2 regions of the Anoxybacillus sp. FSL W8-0382 genome follow, and region 2 is predicted to be linked to the other one. Evidence: a T-box and tRNA genes for the amino acid it is inferred to sense, from the RefSeq annotation. Region 2 holds a T-box; the other holds one or more tRNA genes.
What was found. The T-box of region 2 lies ahead of pheS (phenylalanine--tRNA ligase subunit alpha). A T-box ahead of a tRNA ligase gene usually reads a tRNA of that ligase, here a tRNA-Phe.
Positions count from the first base shown of each region.

Region 1 (7,058 bases), 2.1 Mb from region 2:
ATCTGTGTATTCCTCGCCAAAATCGAGTACATCTTTTTTCACAAAACTTGGGTCTGTAAATAATGCATCTTTAAAACGATCTGTACTTAACTCATCCATATAATATTGCAATCGGTTTAATACGAGCGGACGCGCTGGTAAAAACAACGATTTTGTTTCGCTAATGTCATAAGATAAAAACGGGGTATAACGTTCTGCCCGCGCATAATATGTTTGTTTCAAATTTTCGATTGCTGCATCTTGAACAACCGCTTTATATATACGCTTTTCATTGACAGATACGAAATAGACAGTCACCTCTCCTTCGTTTTCATTCATCGGAATGATGATGCGATCGAACTGAACTTTTTCGACATCTTGATCTTCAAACTGAAACATCGTTCGATACATTTCAATCGGTATGTCATCGGGATAAATAATTTCAATTTTTCCTTTTCCACGGATAAAGGAAAGAAATCACGGCTGTTGATTATCCAAAATTAGGCATACTCCTCCCATATATTCGGGCATACTCAAATAAGACAGCTGCCATCTCGGATTTCCATTCGAGAGGAAGTTGCCCAGAGAAAAAACGACGGACAAACGAAAGAAAGGTAAGGGACGAGGTTGTCCGTTTTTCCGTTCGATGATATAGCCATCTCAGTAACACATAAGCGATAAATGCCGCAAAAAGTTGGTTGTATACCGCATGCTCGTTGTTGCCAAATAAGGTCGGAACGTTTAGATATTGCTTGATCCATCGGAAAAACACTTCCACTGTCCAACGTTCTTGATACATCTCGGCAATCTTTTCCGCCGATGCCTCTAAGACGTTCGTGACCACACGGATTTCATGCCCGTTCGCATCCTGAAAGATCACGACGCGATGGCGCTTTTTGGAACGACATTGTTTCGTTCCTAACTGGCAAGTAAAATCCGCCACAATAGAAGAAGAGGAGGAAGAAAGGCGCTTTAGGCTCTTTTTTTGATGGATCTCGACATTGTCTTTCATCCGAATCACAAACGGTTGCTTCTGTTCGACAAACCGATCGAGGCGTTCAATTTTAAAGTACGCTCGATCTTCGACAAGAACCGTTTGTACGTCTGTGAGCCGCTCTCCCACCGGTCCATCGTGGCGCAACCCTACGGTTTCTACGATGTCGCTCGGCATTTGTTGCTCAGGGGAATACGCGACGTGCATTTTCACTCCGGATCGTTCCCCATGATAGGGTGCCCATGTCAGGCGGTTTTTCCCCACGGTGACGGTCGTGGAGTCTACTATACGCAATGCTTTTGGAAAGCGAAGCGAACGGCGGGTTTGGCGATTGCACTTAGAAACAACCAAAGCAAATAAGCGCTTCATCACCTCGTACGGAACTTCTTTCGCTTTCTTAGAAACCGTCGAGTAATGAAACGTCGGCAATCCGTACATTTTCGCCACATCGGCACCATGACGGAAACTTTTCCATTCGTGAAGTGCCGCCAGCAGAAAAAAATCAACCAACGTGCGCACCGTAAACGTCCGCGAAGTGTCATGGTAGCCAACGGCTTCGGTAATCGACTGGAGATCTTCATCAGAAACAATTTTTTGCATCAAATTTGGGAGTGTGGTATGCTTGTGCATAGAGAGCACCTCCTAGGTTTGTTTGTGTTGTTACTTACATTCTACAGGAAAGGTGCTCTTTTTTCTATGTTTTTTATGGATATTATTGGTTAATCAACACGCCTGGAAAGAAATTGTTCTTTCTTTATCGTGCTTGATATGTTTTCGAAATGATCGAATGTCCAATTTTTCATCTCTTTCATAAATTTATAAATGTCCGAATGATGTGTTATCCCATAATGTTGTTCATTTTTATGAATGAAAATATAACGAGGCTGAATGACTGTGCCATAATCAACGGCGACATTACTGACAGGAACATTTTGAATGTATTTTGCGTTTTCGATGAAATCATATTTCGGTTGATACGTCCATAAACTCCACGTTAAAAAAACGCTCGTACATACAAGAATCGTCAATACAATTGACTTGATCGTTTCGTATTTCATCGTTTTCATCCTTTTTTCTGTTGTTCAATCGGCAAAGTAAAGTAAATGGTTGTCCCTTTTCTTTCTTGACTTTCTGCCCAAATACGCCCACCATGTGCAACGACAACCTCTTTTGCAATCGCAAGACCTAATCCTGTTCCGCCGAGCTTACGCGAACGTGCCTTGTCGACACGATAAAAACGCTCAAAAATTTTCGATAAATCGGATTTCGGAATGCCGACTCCTTCATCTTTCACACTTACTTGAATGTAATCTTCTACTTTTTCAACACGAAACGTAATTGTTCCGCCTTGTGGCGAGTATTTAAGCGCGTTCGAAATAATATTATCAAGCACTTGAGTAATTTTATCTTCATCCATATAAACAATTATTTTTTCATCTGGAAAGTCACGAACAAACGAAACATTTTCTTTTTTTGTTAATTCAAATCGATCAATGACTTTATGGAAATATGGAATAAAATGTACACGTGTTTTTTTCAATTTATAGTCTTTACTGTCGAGCTTAGAAAGCTGTAACAAATCATTAACGAGACGAATCATTCGTTCTGTTTCGTTTTGTGTCACTTCAATAAATCTCGGAGCAATTTCTTCATCTCGCCACGCTCCGTCCGCCAGTGCCTCTAAATAACTGCGCATCGTTGTTAACGGCGTTCGCAATTCATGGGACACATTGGCTACAAACTCGCGACGATCACGGTCAATTTTTTCATGCTCTGTAATGTCATGCAGTACGACAATTAAGCCATTCACAAGCCCTTTTTCTTTTTGAATGACAGATAAAGAAGCGCGCAAAATATACATTTCGTCGTCCGTACTAAAGTCTAAAATTAACGTTTCACGTTCTTCAATTAACGTTTCGAACGTATATTGTTCATCTAATCCTAATACCGTCACAATCGGTGCTGAAAGCACTGTTTCACGTGAAACATTTAAAATGTTGAGGGCGGCATCGTTAATTAAAATGATTCGTCCTTTTCGGTCTGTTGCAATAACCCCATCTGTCATATGTGTTAATACCGATTCTAATTTACGTCGCTCTCCTTCTGTCGTTGCTTGCGCTTCTTGCAATTTTTTCGTTAAGTTGTTAAAACTGAGCGCGAGTTGTCCAATTTCATCGTATCCATACACTTTTACTTTTCGAGAAAAATTACCTTTTGCCATTGCCAATGCTTGTTTACGCATATCTGAAATTGGTCGTGTAATCGTCTGTGCTAATAAAATGCCTAATAACGCCGTAATGACTAAAGCAATGCCCGTTCCAGTCGCTAAAATGTTATTAATTTGCCTCATTTGCGCAAAAACGTTCTCCATCGAGGCGATGACATAAATCGCCCCTTTAATTTCATTTTTCACTTTAATAGGCGTAGAAGAAATATACATGCGATGACCTGTTTTCGGGTCAACGCGCATTTTTTCTGTCATTTCACCGGCCACTAACGTTCGTTTAATTAATAAGTCTGTCATGCGCTTTCCGACAATATTTTGATTATATGGGTTCGATGTCCCTAACACTTTACTTTTATGATCAATGACGCGCACTTCGGAAATATCTTGCGAAACGAAGTCTTGTAAAATAGAACGAATTTCTTCCTCGATCGTCGGACTCTTTTTATCGCGTTCTTTGTTCATTTCTTGTTCAATGTTATAAGCAAGTAAAATAACGCGCTCGTTTAATGAATTTTTAAAGTTTTCAACAAGCTGCGCTTCCAACTGACGTACAAAATAAGCCCCAATAATTTGCATCGCAATTAAAATAAGTAAAATGTAAATCAAGGCAAATTTCACATGAATCGATTGAAATATGCTCACTTTTCTCATGCGGTTACTCCTGTTCCGGATTTCGTAAGTAATACCCGACCCCTCGTCTTGTTACAATCCATGTCGGGTGCGAAGGGTTATCTTCGATTTTTTCACGCAAACGTCGAACGGTGACATCCACGGTACGCACATCGCCAAAATAGTCATATCCCCATACCGTTTGCAGTAAATGTTCGCGCGTCATCACTTGTCCGATATGCTTTGCTAAATAGTGAAGTAGTTCAAATTCTCGATGGGTTAACTCAATTTGTTCTCCTCGTCTCGATACCGTGTAAGCATCTGGGTGAATCGTGAGCGGACCAATTTTTATTTCGCTCATTTCTTTTACATCTTGTTCTTGTCTTTGTTGGTGGCGACGTAAATTCGCTTTGACGCGCGCTAACAGCTCGCGTGTGCTAAATGGTTTCGTCACGTAATCGTCTGCGCCAAGTTCTAGCCCAAGCACTTTATCTATTTCAGAGTCCTTTGCTGTTAGCATAATAATAGGCATATCGTATTTTTTACGAATTTCACGACATACTTCCATGCCATCTTTTTGAGGTAGCATAATATCTAATAAAATTAAATCCGGTTGAATGTCTTCTACTTTTTGCAGCGCTTCTACACCGTCATATGCACAATGTACGTCGTACCCTTCTTTTCTTAAATTAAATTGCAAAATATCAGCAATTGGCTTTTCATCGTCGACAACTAAAATTTTTTTTTCCATGTACGTTCACTCCCCAAAGGCATATTTACATATAGTGTACCATGTCACCATTATAAAACAAAAAAGCATAGACACATATACGTATCTATGCTTGCAAGTGGCTCGGGACGGAATCGAACCGCCGACACAAGGATTTTCAGTCCTTTGCTCTACCGACTGAGCTACCGAGCCATATGTATAACTAACTTCCCAATTTTTATCGCATTGCTATTTCAATAAAAATGGCGGTTCCGACGGGATTCGAACCCGCGATCTCCTGCGTGACAGGCAGGCATGTTAACCCCTACACCACGGAACCGTATTTCAACAGACATCTATTATTCTATTATATAATTAGTAATAAGACAATAGTTTTTTTAAAAAAACGCCGACGAACGAGTCATCGACGTTTTTCTTATGCATATACGTTGCGGACAACATTCGTTTGAGAGCGGTCTGGTCCGACCGAGAAAATCGAAAGCGGAATACCCGTTAATTGCGAAATGCGCTCAACATAACGACGTGCATTAGCTGGAAGCTCGTCTAAACTTTTTACACCCGTAATATCTTCCGTCCATCCCGGCAATTCTTCATATACCGGCTCACATTCCGCTAATACTTTCAAACTCGCCGGAAACTCCTCTATGATTTGTCCTTTGTAACGATAAGCAACACAAATTTTCAACGTTTCAATACCTGTTAACACGTCGATCGAGTTTAATGATAAATCTGTAATTCCACTAACACGACGCGCATGACGAACAACGACGCTATCAAACCAACCGACACGGCGTGGACGCCCGGTTGTCGTTCCGTATTCACGACCTACTTCACGAATGCGATCACCAATTTCGTTGTTTAACTCTGTTGGAAACGGACCGTCACCAACACGTGTTGTATATGCTTTAGCTACACCAACAACATGTTTAATTTTTGTCGGACCAACACCTGCACCAATCGTAACCCCACCAGCAACAGGATTTGATGACGTAACAAACGGATACGTTCCTTGATCAATATCTAACATAACGCCTTGCGCGCCTTCAAATAAAACGCGTCGCCCTTCATCAAGTGCATCGTTTAATACGACAGATGTGTCACAAACATATTTGGCAATTTGCTGTCCATATTCGTAATATTCATCAAGAATGTGTTCTAATTTAAATCCTTCAACACCGTACACTTTTTCAAAAAGCACATTTTTCTCTGCTAAATTGCGCGCTAATTTTTCTTCAAACACTTCGCGGTCGAGCAAATCTGCGATTCGAATGCCGACACGTGCCGCTTTATCCATATAAGCAGGGCCAATGCCTTTTTTCGTCGTTCCGATTTTGTTAGCCCCTTTTCGTTCTTCTTCTACTTCATCAAGCTTTAAATGATAAGGCAAAATCACATGTGCGCGATTGCTAATGCGTAAATTGTCTGTGCTTACACCACGCTCATGCAAATACGCTAATTCTTGCACGAGCGCTTTCGGATCGACAACCATTCCATTTCCAATCACACAAATTTTATCTTTATAAAAAATACCAGAAGGGATTAAATGTAATTTATACTTTTCGCCGTTAAATACAATCGTATGTCCGGCGTTATTTCCACCTTGATATCGCGCAATCACTTCTGCATGCTGTGATAAAAAGTCTGTAATCTTTCCTTTTCCCTCATCGCCCCATTGTGTTCCAACAACAACAACTGAAGACATAGCGAGCACCTCCGCTTCATCAATTCCAAACATAGTAAGTGTACCAAATCAACTACGAAAAATCAATAAAAAACCGAACGTTTATATATTCATTTATGTTTTTTATTCGTATAAATTAAGCTCCAGGTGGAACGTTTGCATCATCGAAGCGGCGCTCTAAGTTGACAAACTTGTTGTACTCTTTTACAAAAGCAAGTTGTACAGTACCAACAGGACCGTTCCGTTGTTTCGCAATAATAATTTCGATAATGTTTTTGTTTTCTGATTCTTTGTCGTAATAATCATCACGATATAAAAAAGCAACAATATCCGCGTCTTGTTCAATACTTCCCGATTCGCGCAAGTCAGACATCATCGGTCGCTTATCTTGACGTTGCTCCACGCTACGCGAAAGCTGAGATAAAGCGATAACAGGAACATCTAATTCACGAGCTAGCGCTTTTAGCGAGCGGGAAATTTCCGATACTTCTTGTTGACGATTTTCACGATTGCGTCCACTTCCTTGAATGAGCTGCAAGTAGTCGATCAATATCATACCAAGTCCTTGTTCTTGTTTTAAGCGACGGCATTTGGCACGAATTTCACTAACACGAATGTTCGGCGTATCGTCAATAAAAATACCAGCATTCGAAAGACTTCCCATCGCCATCGTCAACTTTCCCCAATCTTCTGGCGTAAGTTTGCCGGTCCGCAAGTTTTGCGCATTAATGTTTCCTTCTGCACAAAGCATACGCATCACAAGCTGTTGTGCTCCCATTTCTAAGCTGAAAATGGCCACGTTCTCACCTGTACGTGTCGCCACATTTTGGGCAATATT
Region 1 covers NZ_JBBOPX010000001.1:2,745,930-2,752,987, forward strand. Annotated here, with positions in the region: gene NSS60_RS14520 (YycH family regulatory protein) at 1-444, opposite strand, end outside; gene NSS60_RS14525 (IS4 family transposase) at 470-1,603, opposite strand; gene yycH (two-component system activity regulator YycH) at 1,693-2,031, opposite strand; gene walK (cell wall metabolism sensor histidine kinase WalK) at 2,037-3,851, opposite strand; gene yycF (response regulator YycF) at 3,856-4,560, opposite strand; tRNA gene NSS60_RS14545 (tRNA-Phe) at 4,659-4,731, opposite strand; tRNA gene NSS60_RS14550 (tRNA-Asp) at 4,783-4,858, opposite strand; gene NSS60_RS14555 (adenylosuccinate synthase) at 4,955-6,241, opposite strand; gene dnaB (replicative DNA helicase) at 6,357-7,058, opposite strand, start outside.
Region 1: it encodes a tRNA-Phe, which carries the amino acid that the T-box ahead of pheS (phenylalanine--tRNA ligase subunit alpha) is inferred to sense. The anticodon was not compared.

Region 2 (7,058 bases):
TGAAGGTGCTCGCGTTTTGCTTGCTTGTATGCAATGCGGTTCTCTAATCCTAGCAACGCAAACAAGCCATCTACAATGCCTTTGACAACATAAAAATCAACTGCTTTTTTCTCTCCTTGCCATAAATGAGCGTGCCATACACCTGTCAAAACGCCTGCGAGACGCTCTTTTTCGCTCGGCAGTTCATGTTCACCGTTAGCTAAGTATACCGAGCCGATTTCGTATAATGCTACGTTTTCGACTTGGCGGGCGCGGTTATAGCTTGCTGCTTCCAATAAGTGCGGCACTAAGCTTTGGCGCAAGACGCTGCGCTCTTCGCTCATCGGAAGAGCAAGACGGATCGGTTGCGCCGTTTCAAGCGCAAACATCGTCGCTTTTGCTTCGTTTGTGAGCGAGTACGTAATCGCTTGGAATAATCCCGCATCTTCTACATAACGGCGCACGTGGCGACGCTTTGCTTGATATGGTGTGAGTTTCCCTGGCTTTGCTTCCCCGATCGGCAATGTCGCTGGCAAATGGTCGTATCCGTATAAACGCGCTACTTCTTCGATGATGTCTTCTTCAATTGTAATATCTGCACGACGTGACGGAATAGTAATCATAAACGTGCCGTCATGTTCCGTAAATGTAAATTGCAAGTTCGTTAAAATGCCTGCGACTTCTTCTTTCGTAATTGTTGTGCCAAGCACGCGATTGATACGATCTAACGTAATCGTAACGACGACTTCTTTTTTTGTCAGTGTGTTGACTTCCACAACGCCGCCAACGACTTCTCCGCCAGCATATTCCGCCATCAACGCCGCTGCACGATCAAGCGCTTCTTTCGTGCGCGCAGGATCAATGCCTTTTTCAAACCGTGTGCTCGACTCACTGCGCAATCCATGATCTTTGACCGCTTGGCGAATCGTCGCTCCGTTAAAATATGCTGCTTCAATAAATACGTTTACTGTTTCATCACATACTTCCGAATTGGCACCGCCCATCACACCAGCTAAAGCGACAGGCTCTTTCCCGTTCGTAATGACAAGATGATCTTCTGTCAACGTGCGCTCTACATCATCAAGCGTCACGATTGTTTCACCGGCTTTTGCACGGCGAACGACAATTTCGTTTGAGCCGAGGCGATCGTAGTCAAACGCATGAAGCGGCTGACCGTATTCAAGTAAAATGTAGTTCGTAATATCGACGACATTGTTGTGCGGTCGAATGCCAGCCGCCATTAAACGCGCTTGCATCCAAAGCGGCGATGGGCCAATTTTTACGTTTTTCACGATGCGCCCTGCATATAAAGGATTATCTTCTTGTGCATCGACGCGAACAGAAATATAATCATGAACATTTTCATTGTTTTCGTGAAGTTCGATGGTCGGAAGCTTCACGCTTCTTCCTAAAATCGCTGCCACTTCATAAGCGACGCCAATCATGCTTAAACAATCGGCACGGTTTGGTGTTAAACTAAGTTCTAACACTTCGTCATCCAAGTAAAGGAGTTGTAGCGCATCCGCTCCGACCGGTGCATCGCTTGGGAAAACGAAAATGCCGTCGGCGTATTCTTTCGGCACTAATTTTGACTCCACGCCAAGCTCTTGCAACGAACAAATCATGCCGTTCGATTCTTCACCGCGCAGTTTTGCGCGTTTAATTTTAAAGTTGCCAGGCAATACGGCACCAACTTTAGCAACGGCAACCTTTTGTCCTTTTGCGACGTTCGGTGCCCCGCAAATAATTTGCACTGGCTCCCCTTCCCCGATATCGACTAAACATTTGCTTAATTTATCAGCGTTCGGATGTTGTTCGCGCTCAATTACATGTCCGATGACAACACCTTGTATTCCTTTATTGCGCACCTCAACGCTTTCTACTTCAATCCCTGCTTTCGTAATGCGGTCGGCTAATTGTTTTGCCGTAATGCCTGTTAAATCCACATATTCCTGTAGCCATTTATATGAAACGAACATCGCCAACCCCTCCTTTTACACCCGACGAAATTGTTGCAAGAAACGAAGATCGTTTTGGTAAAAATGGCGAATATCATCAATGCCATATTTGAGCATTGCGATACGCTCTGGACCCATACCAAACGCAAAGCCTGTATATTTTTTCGAATCAAATCCTGCCATTTCAAGTACGTTCGGATGGACCATCCCTGCCCCTAAAATTTCAATCCAACCTGTTCCTTTACATACGTTACAGCCGTGCCCGCCGCAATTAAAACATGATACGTCGACTTCAACAGACGGTTCGGTAAATGGGAAGAAGCTTGGTCGGAAGCGAATGTCGCGATCTTCGCCAAACATTTTGCGGGCAAATTCACGCAACGTTCCTTTTAAGTCGCTCATGCGAATGTTTTCGTCCACCACGAGCCCTTCAATTTGCGTAAATTGATGGGAATGCGTTGCATCGTCGTTGTCACGGCGGTACACTTTTCCCGGACAAATGATTTTTACCGGACCGCGCCCTTGATGTTTTTCCATTGTGCGCGCTTGCACCGGAGACGTATGTGTACGTAATAAAATTTCCTCTGTAATATAAAATGAATCTTGCATATCGCGCGCCGGATGACCTTTTGGCAAATTGAGCGCTTCAAAGTTGTAGTAATCTTGCTCTACTTCTGGACCTTCAGCAATCGTATATCCCATGCCGATAAACAAATCTTCAATTTCTTCAATAACGAGCGTGAGCGGATGATGATTGCCGCGTCTGATCGGGCGACCCGGAAGTGTCACATCAATCGCTTCAGATGCCAATTTTTTCTCTACTTCTTCTTGTTCAAGCGTTGCTTGCTTTGCTTCAAGTGCTGTTTGAATCGCTTCGCGCACGTCGTTGACAAGCGCTCCCATGAGCGGGCGCTCTTCAGGCGACAATGCCCCCATCCCGCGCAGCACTTCTGTAATGGGGCTTTTTTTTCCAAGATACGCCACACGTACGTCATTGAGCGCTTTTAAATCGTTTGCTTGTTCAATTTTTTCAAGCGCTTCTTGTTGAAGCTGTTGTAACCGCTCCTTCATATGGAAATCCCTCCTTGTTATGTATAAAAAATAAAAAACTCGCCCCTTAAGTAAGGGACGAGTGCACTCGCGGTACCACCCTTGTTAGCTATGTCGTTCGCATAGCTCACTTCATTCAGATAACGGTTTACACCGGAACGCCTTTACATTTTGCATGCGCAAAATGGTCCAAGCGCCAACTCCCGAGGTGAATTCACTTGCTTCCACCATAAAAACGCTCGCAGTCTATGGCGTTTTCTCCCTGAATGGCGATCGGCAAGCTACTCTTCTCGATCATCGTTTTTTGTATGATGAAATTCTTCATTTATTATAAGCAAATGGGGAATAACGTGCAAGGTTGCGTTTATTTTTGTTTGAGTCAAGACTTTGTGGGAGATTTTTTTCTCGACCGATTTTTTTTGGTTATATATGGTTTTATAAAATCGTTATATGTAAGCGCTTTTACTTACTCTCATCCTGTAGGTATGTGCGTTTTCTCTCGTTTTAAAAACCTTTCAATGCTTGCAATGCCTCGTAAATCGGTGTCCCTGAAGATTGGCGAAGGTATGGGATGTTATCTCGTACCACTTCTGTCATTTGCGTTTGCACGCGCTTCAGTGCCTTTTTCACGATCGTTTCTCGTTTCGTTTCTTCTCGTTCTTCCACGCCATACATCACTCCATCGCGTGTCCGAATGAGTAACGTATCTTTTATCGCGACGATCGCTCGCAACATCGCTTCAATCCCTGCATCCCTCCAACTTCGACCGTTTTTACTTCGTTTCGCAAACACATGCATCGTTCCTTCCGCACTCCCCATCGCCCTCATGTTTGTCGTGTCAATCCCTTTTTCCTTCAACCATACGCGATAGTCACGCAAACATCCTGGCATCTCCTCGATTCGACGAACAAGCGCCTCGAGTTGCTTTTCCTTCTCCTCATGTTCTAACGTACCGATGGCACTTGTGAGTTCTCGTAACACACCTTCTTCATCCCATGATGCTAACTTCTTTCGAATCACCCGATATCTCGCATGACCTCGGAACAATTGACGAATCTCTCTTGCCACATGGAACCGATCAAGCTGAAAGTACCCCCTGTCCCCGAAATATTCTCGACACGCTGTAATCCATGGGGCTCCATCTCCATTGATGACCACCCAATCCTCAAACGGATCATAGCTGTATTCCTTCATCAGAAAATTCTCTACAGCTTCCCAAATCGGTTCATTCGTTTGATGAACCATATACCGTCGATTCACTAAGGATACGCGTTTCCCGTTTTTCTCCCATCCTTGGTGAATCGTGATGATCTTTTCTTCTTTTCCTTTGATGCGGCTTCGTTGACGTTTCACGTACAACCCGTCTGCTTCGATAAAAAACACGCGCCCTTTTTTCTCCATCGCACGGTGCCCTTCCACCTCTGCCTCGATGATGGACTGGCGAATCGTTTCGTGACTCATACATGCATACCCCACCAGCTTTTCAAGCGACTGCGCAGCCTGTCGATACGAAGAACCCGTCACGGCGAGATGAATCGCTGTCTCCTCTAATAGCGGACTCACTCCATGCGCCCCATCGAACTGGAGAAAGACATCGAGTAAAGACGTATACACCTTTTTTTCACGGTCAAAGTAGTAGTTTCGCTTCACTTCCACCTCTCCAAATAGCGTTTGGAGTCGGATCGTCCGCTTATCTTTGAGCGCATATCGTTTCTTGTCCCGCTGTTCTGCCAATGTGCGGTCGATCTCCTCCAACACCTGTTGAAGGAGATGACCATATTGTTTTTGCATATGTCTAAATAAAGACTGTTCGATCTCTTTTAATGTCAAGCCGTTTGTGATATAATCCTGCATGGGCTCCACTCCTTTCTTTGGTTGTATTTTTTTTCGCACTTACTACCTTACCAGGAGGAGAGCCCGTTTTTCATCTATTTTGCTTACATATCTGACAGGTTCCTTATTATACCAAATCAGGAACCTGTCTTTTTTTCTCCCACAAACATTTTACTCATACTTTATTTTTTCTGTAAATGGTAAAGTAAAATCCCTGTTGCAACGGCTACGTTTAACGATTCTGCCTTCCCATAAATCGGCACATATAAGTTGGCAGTTGTTTGCTGTAGCCACTTATCGTTCACACCGCTTCCTTCGTTTCCAACGATTAATGCAAACGATGACGAAGGAGATACAGATCGATAGTCTACTCCGTTTTGAAGCGATGTTCCATAAATCGGAATATGCCTGTTTTGAAAATGGGCGATCCATTGTCCAATATCTCCTTTTATCACAGGGAAATGAAACAACGAACCTTGTGTTGCACGAATCACTTTTGCGTTATATATATCGACGCTTCCTTCTCCGACGACAACAGCGTCTATTCCAGCAGCATCTGCCGTGCGAATGATCGTCCCTACATTCCCAGGATCTTGTACGGCGTCAATGAACAATGCCGTTTGTATATCATCCACGTTCCAATGCATTTGTTTACATACCGCTGCAATGCCTTGCGGTGTTTCTGTGTCGCTTATCGCTTTTATCACTTCATCGGTCACGATCGTCATCGGAATATGAGAAATATTCCAACTAGCTGGGATGACCGCATGCTCCGCAACAATCAGTTCTTCGATATGAACACCACTTTTGACCGCCTCTTCTACTAAATGAAATCCTTCAATGAGAAACAGCCCGGTTTTGTCGCGTCCTTTTTTCGTTAAAAGCTTTTTCCATTGCTTCACTCGTTCATTTTTTGGCGATTCAATTCGTTTCACTCGTTTTTCCCCCAATGTTTCGCAATAAATTCATCGCGTCCAGATGCCGCACGGTCTTCTTTATAATGTTTCGGATTTTTCTTATGGTAATTTTGATGATAGTCTTCTGCTGGATAAAACGTTGTCGCTGGTAAAATTTCTGTTACAATCGGCTTGGAAAAACGACCGCTTTCTTCTAATTGTTTTTTCGATTGCTCCGCTAATGTTTTTTGTCTTTCGTTATGATAAAAAATCGCTGTTCGATATTGTGGACCACGGTCGTGAAATTGCCCCCCGTCATCCGTTGGATCAATTTGACACCAATACAACTCCAACAATTTTTCGTACGGAAATACATCGGGATCAAACGTAATTTGTACCGCTTCATAATGTCCTGTCGTTCCTGTTTTCACTTGTTCATACGTCGGATGTTCGACATGTCCACCTGTGTATCCAGAAACGATGCCGTAAATCCCATCAAGTTCTTCAAACGGCGTAACCATGCACCAAAAACACCCACCAGCAAATGTTGCTTTTTCCATTTTTCTCTCTCCTCTTTTATGAATAGTAGTTATCATTATAGCAAAAACTACTTACGCAATACATAAAGAATGGAGTGAGTCAAATGGACTTTAACTTACGTGGTGCCGTCATGGCAAACGTTGCAAACAGCTCAAAAGACCAGCTTCAACATACGATCGTTGATGCGATTCAACAAGGTGAAGAAAAATATTTACCTGGTCTTGGTGTCTTATTCGAAGCACTATGGAATCACGCGACAGAAGAACAAAAACAATCGATGCTTGAAACATTAGAAAAAGCAGTAAAAAAATAGCCTTCGCATTGAAGGCTATTTTTATCGTAAAATAAAACGTTCCATGATGTTAATAGGACACACGAAACGTATATTTTGTTGTCGATGAATACAATTGTCCTGCCTGCAATATACAAGACGGAAAATGAGGATGATGAACCGCATCTGGCAACGCTTGTGTCTCTAAACAAATGCCTAAATACTTTCGAGATTGTAGACCATTCATTTTTTCACCATGAGGGATTTGGTTCCCAGTATATACGACGACACCAACTTCATCCGTTTCAACAACTAATGTTCGCCCACTTTCACGGTCAAATAAGACAATTTCTTCATCATGATGAGTATTTAAAATAAATGGATGGTCATATCCTTGTCCGACTAAACGAATTTGCGGATCAGTTGACTCAATGACTTCTCTCAACTTTTTCCCTTGACGTAAATCAAAAGGTGTACCTGTCACATCTTTTATTTCCCCAGTCGGGATAAATTCATGATCTAACGGTAAAA
Region 2 covers NZ_JBBOPX010000001.1:656,169-663,226, reverse strand. Annotated here, with positions in the region: gene pheT (phenylalanine--tRNA ligase subunit beta) at 1-1,958, opposite strand, end outside; gene pheS (phenylalanine--tRNA ligase subunit alpha) at 1,974-3,008, opposite strand; T-box leader at 3,059-3,294, opposite strand; gene NSS60_RS03515 (ISLre2 family transposase) at 3,492-4,841, opposite strand; gene NSS60_RS03510 (TrmH family RNA methyltransferase) at 5,003-5,755, opposite strand; gene msrA (peptide-methionine (S)-S-oxide reductase MsrA) at 5,752-6,276, opposite strand; gene sspI (small acid-soluble spore protein SspI) at 6,360-6,569, shown strand; gene NSS60_RS03495 (aldose epimerase family protein) at 6,619-7,058, opposite strand, start outside.